DNA from 3 places in the Streptomyces sp. NPDC050610 genome. Region 1 is predicted to be linked to each of the others. Evidence: riboswitches for the same ligand, from Rfam matches in the RefSeq annotation. Region 1 holds a riboswitch; each other region holds the start of a gene.
The links. Region 1 has a riboswitch for cobalamin ahead of AB0I22_RS26085 (cobalamin biosynthesis protein). Riboswitches for the same ligand answer to the same signal wherever they lie in the genome.

Region 1 (3,267 bases):
TCGCCTGCGCCCGCCCGATCTCCGCGCCCTCGCGGGTCACGAACGAGTTCAGCGACATGTTCTGCGCCTTGAACGGGGCGACCTTGACGCCCTTGCGGACCAGCCACCGGCAGATCCCCGCCGTCACCACGCTCTTGCCCGCGTCCGAGGTGGTCCCCGCGACGAGCAGCCCACCGCCGATCGGGCCGCCCGGCCCGTGTACGTCGCCTGTCACCGCTGTCTCCTCGCTCCGCGAACCCACACCGGCCCCCATTCACCCGCCACGAGCCTGCCCACAACACCGGCCACTGCCACCCCGCCGACCACTCCCGCAACACCACGGAGCAGGACGGCACCGCGCCCCGGCCCTGCGGCACCTGCCCGGCCGGGACCGACAGCGGCGGCCACGCTGGTCCGTCCGCAGGCCGCGCCCGAGCGGCGGTTCACACCCGTTACCGCTCTTACCGCCCCCGCCGCGCCGCCCCCGTCGCTCGGGGCAGGGACAGCAGCCGGTGCCCCGGTTCGTCCGTCGGCAACGCTCGTACTCCTCCTGCTCACGCCAGCGACGTCGCCCGCCGCGCCCGTACGGCCGGCCGCATCCGCCGGGCCGGTCACGCCCGTTACCTTGCTCGCCGCGCCGACCGGCCCGCAGGCCGCACCTGCGCGGCGGGTTATGCCCGCCACCGCTCTTGCCGCCCCAGCCTCGTCGCTCGGGACAGGGACAACAACCGGCGCCCCGGTCCGTCCGTCGCCAACGCCCGTACTCCTCCTGCTCACGCCCGTGACGTCGCCCGCCACGCCCGTACGGCCGACCGCTCCGGCCCGTCCGGCCGCGCCCGTACGGCCCAGCGCCTCCGCCGCCTCCGCCACGCCCGCGACAGCGCGCGCCACGCCCGTGACGGCTTCGGCCGCGCTGCCGCCTCCCCGGCTCCGCCCCCTGCCCGCGGCGGCCAGGAGCGCCGCCCGTCCGGCGATCGCGCAGCCCAGCGCCAGCAGGGAGACCCGCCGCGAGAGCCGTACCGCCCGTTCGATGTCCGCGACGGCGACCGGGCGCAGCTCCGCTCCGAGTACGGGTCGGTGCTCGACCCGGCCCTGGTAGGCGAGGGTGCCGCCGAGGCGCACGCCGAGGGCGCCCGCGAAGGCGGCCTCGACCGGGCCGGCGTTGGGGCTCGGGTGTTTTGCCGCGTCGCGGCGGGCCACGCGCCACGCGCCGCGCGGGTCGGGCCCGGCGACGGCGGCGAGCACGGCGGTCAGCCGCGCCCCCGGCCAGCCGGCGACGTCGTCGAGGCGGGCGGCGGCCCAGCCGAACCGGCGGTGGCGCGGCGACTTGTGGCCGACCATGGCGTCCAGCGTGTTGACGGCGCGGAAGCCGATCAGCCCCGGCACTCCGCCGAGGCCGCCCCACACCAGCGCGCCGACCACCGCGTCCGAGGTGTTCTCGGCGACGGACTCCACCACGGCGCGCGCGATCTGCTGCTCGTCCAGTTCGCGGGGGTCGCGCCCGCACAGATGCGGCAGCCGCTCCCGCGCCGCCGCGAGGTCCCCGGCGGCCAGCGCGCCGCCGACCGCCCGCGCCTCGCGGCCCAGGGAGGTGCCGCCGAGCACGGCCCAGACGGCGGCGGCGGTCAGCGCGGTCTCGGCGGCGCGGGGCGCGGGGGCGGTGCGTACGGCACGGGCCAGCAGCGCGCCGCCCGCGGCGGCGCCGCCCGCGCACAGCGCGGTGTGCAGTGCGCCGAGGCCGCGGTGGTCGCGCCACAGGGCGCGCTCGGCCGCGGCGGCGGCGCGTCCGAAGGCGGCCACGGGGTGGCCGCGGCGGGGGTCGCCCGCGAGGAGGTCGCCGAGGAAGCCGAGGGCGGCGCCGTACGCGAAAGGGGCGTGACCGGCACGCATCCGTATGTGTCCTCACTCAGGGTCCGCGCCCTGGCTCGACGTGACCGGCGACCAGAGTCTCCTGGCTCCCGGATCCGCGCTTTCCCCGGCCTTCCAGCTCGCTGTCGGCGAGCCGTGGCCTGTGAGCAGTGGGGGAGCGCTCCCCGGTAACAGTGGCGGGACCGCGCCGGATTCGCACCGGCTTCCTCTGCTGTCGCCGTTTGGCTCCGGAAGTCCACCATGGCCCGGGAACGGCCGTCAACTCACGCTTGACCTGCGACGGGGGAGTGTGCGGAGGCACACAGCGGGAAGCGCGGAAGGGCCCGCCGGGCGGCGGCGTCGAAACGCTCCGCCGCCCGGCGGGCCCGAAGGCGCCGCCGTCGCCCGGCTCAGGCGACGATGAGGTAGATGCCGTACGCGACGACCGCCGCGCACAGGGCGAAGCAGGCGTACGCGCCGGTGCGGGCGAGGGCGCCGGGGCCGCCGGTCGCGGCGGCCGTGCCGTTCCCCTGTTCCCGTGGTTTGCGGGACGTGCCGACGATGCCGAGCGTGAACACGCCCACCATGCCGACCGTCACCACGAGGCTGACGCCGAAGACCTGCCCGAGGGCCGCCCAGTCGATGTTCATGGCGTGGTTCCTGGTTCCTTAGCTGGTGGCCGCGGCGGCCGGGGCGAGGTCGTGGGACTGGGGGCCCGGCGCGTCCGCCGCGGCGAGCGGACCGGCGGGCGGCGGGGCGACGCTCTGGAGCGCGGCGGTGACCACGCCGGCCGGCTCGGCGGCCGGGGCGTCCGCGGCCCCCGGGGCGGCGGCTTCGGGCGCGTTCACATTGGTGTGGTCGACCGGCTTGCGGCGCGAGGCCGCCCAGATCGCGCCGCAGACGGCGAGGGCGAGGACGGCGACCGCGGTGATGCCCCAGTCGCCCTGATCGGCGAGGAGCGCCGCGCCGCCGGAGACGAGGGCCGCGGCCGGGAGCGTCAGGCACCAGGCGATGACCATGCGGCCGGCGGTCGACCAGCGGACGACGCCGCCCTTGCGGCCGAGGCCGGAGCCCATCACCGCGCCGGAGCAGACCTGGGTGGTGGAGAGCGCGAAGCCGAGGTGGGAGGAGGAGAGGATGACGGCGGCCGCGCCGGTCTGGGCGGCGAAGCCCTGCGGCGGCTGGATGTCGGTGATGCCCTTGCCCATGGTGCGGATGATGCGCCAGCCGCCCAGATAGGTGCCGAGCGCGATGGCGAGGCCGGCCGAGACGATGACCCACAGCGGCGGGTCGGAGTGCGGGGCGACGACGCCGCCGGTGACCAGCGCGAGGGTGATCACGCCCATGGTCTTCTGCGCGTCGTTGGTGCCGTGGGCGAGGGAGACCAGGGCGGCGGAGGCGATCTGGCCCGCGCGGTACCCCTTGGCGGTGTCCCGTTCG
Region 2 (3,267 bases), on a different contig from region 1:
CATGTGGTACCGGCGCACCTTCACGGTTCCGGCGAACTGGCAGGTGGGCCGCGGCAAGCGGCTCCAGCTGAACTTCGGCGCCGTCGACTGGCAGGCGCAGGTGTACGTGAACGGCAAGAAGGTCGCCGATCACAAGGGCGGGTACGACAAGTTCAGCGCGGACATCACGGACGCGCTGAAGCCGGGGCGCACCCAGGAGCTCATCGTCGGCGTGTACGACCCGACCGACGCGGCGAACGGTGAGAACCCGCCGATGGGCAAGCAGCGCCTCGACCCCAGCGGCATCTGGTACACACCCTCCTCCGGGATCTGGCAGACCGTGTGGATGGAGCCCGTCGCCGCGGATCATGTCTCCGGTCTGAAGCTGACGCCCGACGCGAGCGGCAGGCTGACCGTCGAGACCGCGGGCGTGCGCAGCGGCCTTCCGGTCACTGCCACCGTGTACGCCGGAAAGCGCAAGGTCGGCACCGTTACGGGCCGGTCGGGGCATGCGCTCGACCTGAAGATCGCCAAGCCGCGCCTGTGGACGCCGGACGACCCCTACCTGTACGACCTCAAGGTGAGCGTCGGCCGGGACCGGGTCAAGAGCTACTTCGGCATGCGGTCGATCTCCGTGCAGCGGGTGGACGGCACTCCGCGCACCGTCCTGAACGGGAAGCCCGTCTTCATGATGGCCACGCTGGACCAGGGGTTCTGGCCCGACGGGCTGCACACCGCGCCGAGCGACAAGGCACTCGCGTACGACCTGAAGATGCACAAGCGGATGGGGTTCAACTCCGTCCGCAAGCACATCAAGGTCGAGCCGGACCGGTGGTTCTACTGGGCCGACAAGCTGGGGCTGCTCGTATGGCAGGACATGCCGGCGATGGCGGCGGGGGTGAACCCGAGCACGGCGGCGCGCGCCGAGTACGAGCGTGAGCTGAAGACCATGATCGACCAGCACTACAACCATCCGTCGGTCGCCATGTGGGTCACGTTCAACGAGGGCTGGGGCCAGTACGACGAGGCCCGCGTCGCCGACCAGGCCAAGGCGTGGGACCCGACGCGGCTGATCAACTCGATGTCGGGGCTCAACCTCGGGGTCGACGGCGGCACCGGCGACATCATGGACGAGCACGGATATCCGAGCCCCGCGCTGCCCCCGCACCCGGACGGCAAACGGGCTCTGGTGGCCGGGGAGTACGGCGGCCTCGGGCTCGGCGTCCCCGGACACGCGTGGTCCGTGCAGCAGTCGTACGTGGACGTGGACCCGGCCACGTACACGGACGCCTACCTCGACAAGCTGAAGGAGGTGCGGGCGCTGGCCTGCAAGGGCGGCAACGGCGCCGTCTACACGCAGATCTCCGATGTGGAGGGCGAGCTGAACGGCCTGCTCACCTATGACCGCAGGGTCGTGAAGCCCGACGTGAAACGGGTGCACGACGCGCAGCGGGCGCTGATCCGCGACGCCTCGCGGGCACAGCCCGCCGGGTGCGCCTGAGCCGGCCTGATCGAGCCATGACGGCCGGTCTGATCGAGCCATGACGGGAGGGCGGCCGGCTGCTCGCCGCGGGCGGACGGCCGCTCTCCCCGCCTGATCCCACCGGGTTGAAGCCCCCGTCGCCCCGTGCGCCACAATGAGCGCACGAGGCGACGGGGACCAGGAAGCCGGTGCGAGTCCGGCGCGGTCCCGCCACTGTGACCGGGAAGCGATCCTCCCGCACGCCACTGACCGCGCTAAGCGGGCGGGAAGGCGGAGGCGAGCGACGATCCGGGAGCCAGAAGACTGACCCGTCGCCGGTCCAGCGGCAGGGGCGAGGACACCCCGGAGAGGATCGATGTGACGACGCATGCCCGGACGCAGCCGGAGCGACGACCGCGACCAGGCAGGCGGGGCGTACTGGCCGCCTCAGGCGCCCTGGCGCTCGCCGGTACCGGCCTGCTCAGCGGCTGCGGAGGCGACACCAAGGACGGGGGCGGCGGCGACCGGTTCCGCGCGGCGTTCACCTCCGGCGGCTCCCAGGAGACCCTCGACCCGCACGTCGCCCCGAACTTCGTCGACCAGGCCCGCGCCAAGGCCCTCTACGACACCCTCGGTACGTACGCCGACGACATGTCGGTCCGCGAAAGGCTCGCGGAGTCGTGGGAGAGCGACGCCTCCGGTACCCGGTGGCGCATCCGCCTGCGCGCGGCGAAGTTCCACGACGGACGGCCGGTCACCGCGAAGGACGTCCTGTACAGCTACCGCCGCGCCGCCGACCCCGAGACCGGCTCGCCCTCGCAGGTGCTGCTCTCCGCGATCGACTTCACCGCGAGCAAGGCCGACGGCACGCGGTCCGTCGTCTTCGTGCTGAAGGCGCCGAACTTCGAGTTCCCCACCGTCCTCGCCGGCCCCGGCACCGAGATCATCCCGGACGGGACGACCGACTTCCGCAAGCCCGTCGGCTCCGGCCCCTTCACCTACGTGTCGTTCACCCCCGGCGGCACCGCCCGCTACCGGAGCTGGGCGGACCACTGGGACGGCGCCCCGCACATCGCCGAGCTGGAGATCGTCCCCGCGAACGAGGAGTCGGCGCGGCTGAACGCGCTGCTGTCGGGCCAGGTGCACTACGGCGCCGACATGGCCGGCTCCTCCGTGGAGCGGCTGAAGAGGGACGGCTCGACGCGACTGCTGACCGCGAAGCGGGCCACCGCGCAGCAACTGCTCCTGCGCACCGGGCGCAAACCGTTCGACGATCCGCGGCTGATACGCGCCGTTCGGCTCGGGATCGACCGGGAAGCCCTGGTCAGAGTCGCGCTCGCCGGTCACGGCGAGGCCGGCGACGACCTGTTCGGCCTCGGCCTGCGCGGCTACCCCGACGACCTCAAACCCCTCAAGCGGGACGTCGACGCGGCGCGCGAGCTGGTGAAGGAAGCCGGTGCGGACGGCCTGCACATCACCGTGGAGACCAGCTCCGTCGACGCCGCCTGGGAGCCGGCCGCGGACCTGATGGCGCGGCAGCTGCGCGAAGTGGGGCTGAAGCTGACCGTCAACACCCGCGCCTCCAGCACGTACTTCAGCGAGATCAAGACCAAGGGCATCGCAGCCTTCAATACCACCTCCACCCTGCCGGTCTCCGACTTCCTTGAGCAGCGCGTCCGCGGCGGAGCCGCCCGCAACCAGACGCAGTACGCCTCGAAGAAGTTCGACGTCCTCCTCGACCGGGCCCGCACCAGCCGCGGTGAGCAGGACCGCCTCGCGCTTCTCTCCCGCGCCCAGAAGATCGCTCGCGAGGAGTCCGGACTGCT
Region 3 (3,267 bases), on a different contig from region 1:
CTCCCCGGCCGCCGGGCGCAGCGTCGCCTCGATGCCGATCTCCACCCGGGCGATCTTCGAGGTGCTCTTGGTGGGCAACTGCGCGCCGCCGACCCCCAGCAGACTGATCGTCAGGTCCGAGCCGGTCTGGACCAGCGCCATCGCATGGCCCCGGAAAGTCTCGAAGCAGTCGAAGGCCAGACCCGCGGCGAACCACAGGTCACCCTCTTGCGGGCGCACCCAGGGGGCGGGGCCACTGATCAGCTCCCCCAGCACCTTCAGCGGATCGACCTCGTCGTCGGCCCCGATCGCTCCCGGGTCGTCGAGCGCCATCAGGAACGGGAAACCGCTCAGCGCGTCGGCCGCCGGCACCCGCACCCGGCTGTTCCAGCCGAACCCCGCCGAGATTCCGCGTACTTGGAACATCGGCGGACCGAACCCGGTGGCGCTGCCCAGCGAGCCGTAGGCGAACAGCGACGGCTCGCCGCCGTTGTCGGGGATGACGTAGGCGCCCATCGCGGAACCGTTGAACGCCCCGGTGTCCACCAGCAGTACCCCGCCGACCACCGCCTTGTAGGGCGGTGAGGCCGGCAGCGCGGTCAGCGCGCCCGCGATCCGCAGCGGCGGGTTCGCGTAGTCCACGCTCAGGCCGTTCTCACCGCCCGGCGTACCGATCGGCGACCAACCGCGTACCGACGGGGCCTCCAGGATCCGCACGCCCTTGCGTCGCCGAGGCCCGGGGCGGGGGATGAAGACGCCGTTGTCGGTGACCAGGGCCTGCGGGCCACGATCAGCCTCGCGTTCACCGCCGGTACGCCGTCGCACCGCGGGCAGGGCACGGCCCAGGCCGTCCAGGCGTCCGGAGTCGGCCGTCGGCACGGGAGCCCGCCGGGTCAGCCGCAGGGCACGGCCGTCCGCCACCGCCCAGGCCCCGGCCGGCAGCGGCGCCCCGGCCGGGGCACCGTCGACCAGCACCAGCCCGCGGCCCTCGCCCAGGTCGGCGGCGGCCAACGTCCCGGTCACCCGTTCGCCGTCATCGGTGAAAGAGACCCGCACCGGGACCGGGGCGGGTGACGCGGTGGTCATGGCCCGCCCCGTGACCGCGAATTCACCCGGGTCGCATATAGCGCCCTCGACCCGTAAGAGGCCCCCTCGCAGAACCAGCGCCGCGGCACCGTGGTCGCCGAGGACGGACCCCGGAATTTCGACAGCACCTCCCGGGCCCGTCTGATCGAGGAGCTTACGGATATCTTCCACACGTGCTGTCACAGCGCTCCAGCCCTCGAATCGGCGGAAAAGGTGGGAAGGCCCACCCAGGCACCACCCAGGCGCGGGCCCGGAAAGGGCCAGGGCATCCACTGCGAGATCTTAATCAGCACCCCACGGTAAGTGCATGGATGGCTACTTTCGGTTAGCGGATTGGCTGAAAGGTGATACCCGGACAACTCTCCGTGCGGCGGACCAAAGGGATTCGGTCCTTGACCTCGGTCTTTCGTGGTGATTCGCCGAGGGGGTCGGTGGATCATCGGCTCCCTATCGGATCTCACCGTGCTGCTCGACGGCCGGTGTCCGGGCCGATGCCGGGTCCTCGGCGTGTGCGGATGGAACGGCGCCGGTGATCACCATGCCGGCCGGGCTTCGGCCCGTACGGAGCGGACCGCCCGCAGCGCGCCGCACCACCCCTCGGCTGGGTCGACCGGAACTTCAGCGCCTTCGTGCCGTATCCAGTGGTTTCTGCGGACGCGCAGAGGGCGCTCCCGGGGCGGGGCCGCCTGGCGGGCTCAGCCGCGGGCCCCGATCAGCCGTCTGGCACACTGTGCTCACTCAATCAAGGCGGTCAGGGCCAGGAAGCCGGTGCGAATCCGGCGCGGTCCCGCCACTGTGACCGGTCGACCTCTCGTGGGCGCGGCCGGCAGCCAGATACTGTCTGGCCGCCTTTCCGTACCGACCGGGGACGAGGATCCCTCGGAAAGGCATGTACATGCTCCGCACCGGCGCGGTCTCGCGCACGCTTCTGACGTCTCTGCTGCTGCTCCCGCTCGCCGCGTGCGGCACGTCCGGCTCATCCGGCGCGGACAAGAGCGACGACAAGGCGGGCGGTGCGGCCGCCGGTTTCCCGTACACGGTCACCAACTGCGGAGTGAAGACCACGTTCACGCAGGCGCCGAAGCGGGCCGTCGCGCTCAATCAGCACGCCACCGAGATCCTGCTCGCCCTGGGGCTGAAGGACCGCATGGCGGGCACCGCCTATCTCGACGACAAGATCAGTCCCGAATACCGGAAGGCTTACGACTCGGTGAAGGTGCTCGCCGAGAAGTACCCGTCGAAGGAGACCCTGCTCGGCGCGAATCCCGATTTCGTGTACGGCGGCTACGCCAGCGCCTTCGACAAGGGCGAGGGCCGCGACCGTACCGGATTTCAGAAGTCCGGGATCAACACCCGCCTGAACATCGAGAGCTGCGCCAAGGGGCCGATCGGCGTCGACGACCTCAAGACCGAGGTCACGCAGGTGTCGCGGATCTTCAACGTCCCCGAGCGCGGCAAGAAGCTCATCGCGCGGGAACAGAAGGGCCTCGACTCCGTCGCCGCACGCCTCACGGGCATCGAGCCGGTCTCCGTGTTCGTGTACGACTCCGGCGACTCCAGCGCGTTCACCGCGGGCGGCCAGGGGCTCGGCAACGACATCATCCGCCGCGCGGGCGGCCGCAACGTCTTCGCGGACGTCGGCAAGTCCTTCGCCGACGTCTCCTGGGAACGCGTCATCGCCCGCAAGCCCGACGTCGTCGTGATCTACGACTACGGCGGCACCAGCGTCGCCGCGAAGAAGCAGCGGCTGCTGGACGACCCGGCGCTCAAGAACGTCCCGGCGATCAAGAACAAGCGGTTCGCGGTGCTGCCGCTGTCCTCGGCCGTGCTCGGGATACGCGCCGCCGACGCCGTCGACGGCCTCGCCGCGCAACTGCACCCCGACGCGAAGTGAGCGGCGTCCGCACCCGGTGCTTTCCCCTGCTCGTCGCCGTGCTCGTCCTGGCGGTGGGCGCGGCGGCTGTCGCCGGACTCGCCATCGGGGCCGTGGGGATCCCGCCGGGGGAGGTGCTGCGCATCCTGGTCTCCGGTGAGCGCGGCGGCGCGTTCGCGTCCATCGTGTGGGACGTGCGGATGCCGCGCGTCATCCTCGCCGTCGTGGTCGGCGCGGGGCTCGCCGTCGCCGGAACCGTGCTACAGGCCGTGGTCCGCAACCCGCTCGCCGACCCGTACCTGCTCGGCGCCTCGTCGGGCGCCTCCTCC

Region 2: another riboswitch for cobalamin. It lies ahead of AB0I22_RS28290 (ABC transporter substrate-binding protein); the one in region 1 lies ahead of AB0I22_RS26085 (cobalamin biosynthesis protein).
Region 3: another riboswitch for cobalamin. It lies ahead of AB0I22_RS14095 (ABC transporter substrate-binding protein); the one in region 1 lies ahead of AB0I22_RS26085 (cobalamin biosynthesis protein).

Annotation. Positions count from the first base shown of each region.
Region 1 covers NZ_JBFAIV010000023.1:59,872-63,138, forward strand. Annotated here, with positions in the region: gene AB0I22_RS26080 (cobyric acid synthase) at 1-181, opposite strand, end outside; partial or broken gene AB0I22_RS26085 (cobalamin biosynthesis protein) at 928-1,869, opposite strand; cobalamin riboswitch at 1,924-2,058, opposite strand; gene AB0I22_RS26090 (hypothetical protein) at 2,238-2,477, opposite strand; gene AB0I22_RS26095 (inorganic phosphate transporter) at 2,496-3,267, opposite strand, start outside.
Region 2 covers NZ_JBFAIV010000027.1:12,550-15,816, reverse strand. Annotated here, with positions in the region: gene AB0I22_RS28295 (PA14 domain-containing protein) at 1-1,480, shown strand, start outside; cobalamin riboswitch at 1,639-1,768, shown strand; gene AB0I22_RS28290 (ABC transporter substrate-binding protein) at 1,820-3,267, shown strand, end outside.
Region 3 covers NZ_JBFAIV010000009.1:126,736-130,002, reverse strand. Annotated here, with positions in the region: gene AB0I22_RS14100 (DUF6603 domain-containing protein) at 1-1,065, opposite strand, end outside; cobalamin riboswitch at 1,794-1,925, shown strand; gene AB0I22_RS14095 (ABC transporter substrate-binding protein) at 1,961-2,959, shown strand; gene AB0I22_RS14090 (iron ABC transporter permease) at 2,956-3,267, shown strand, end outside.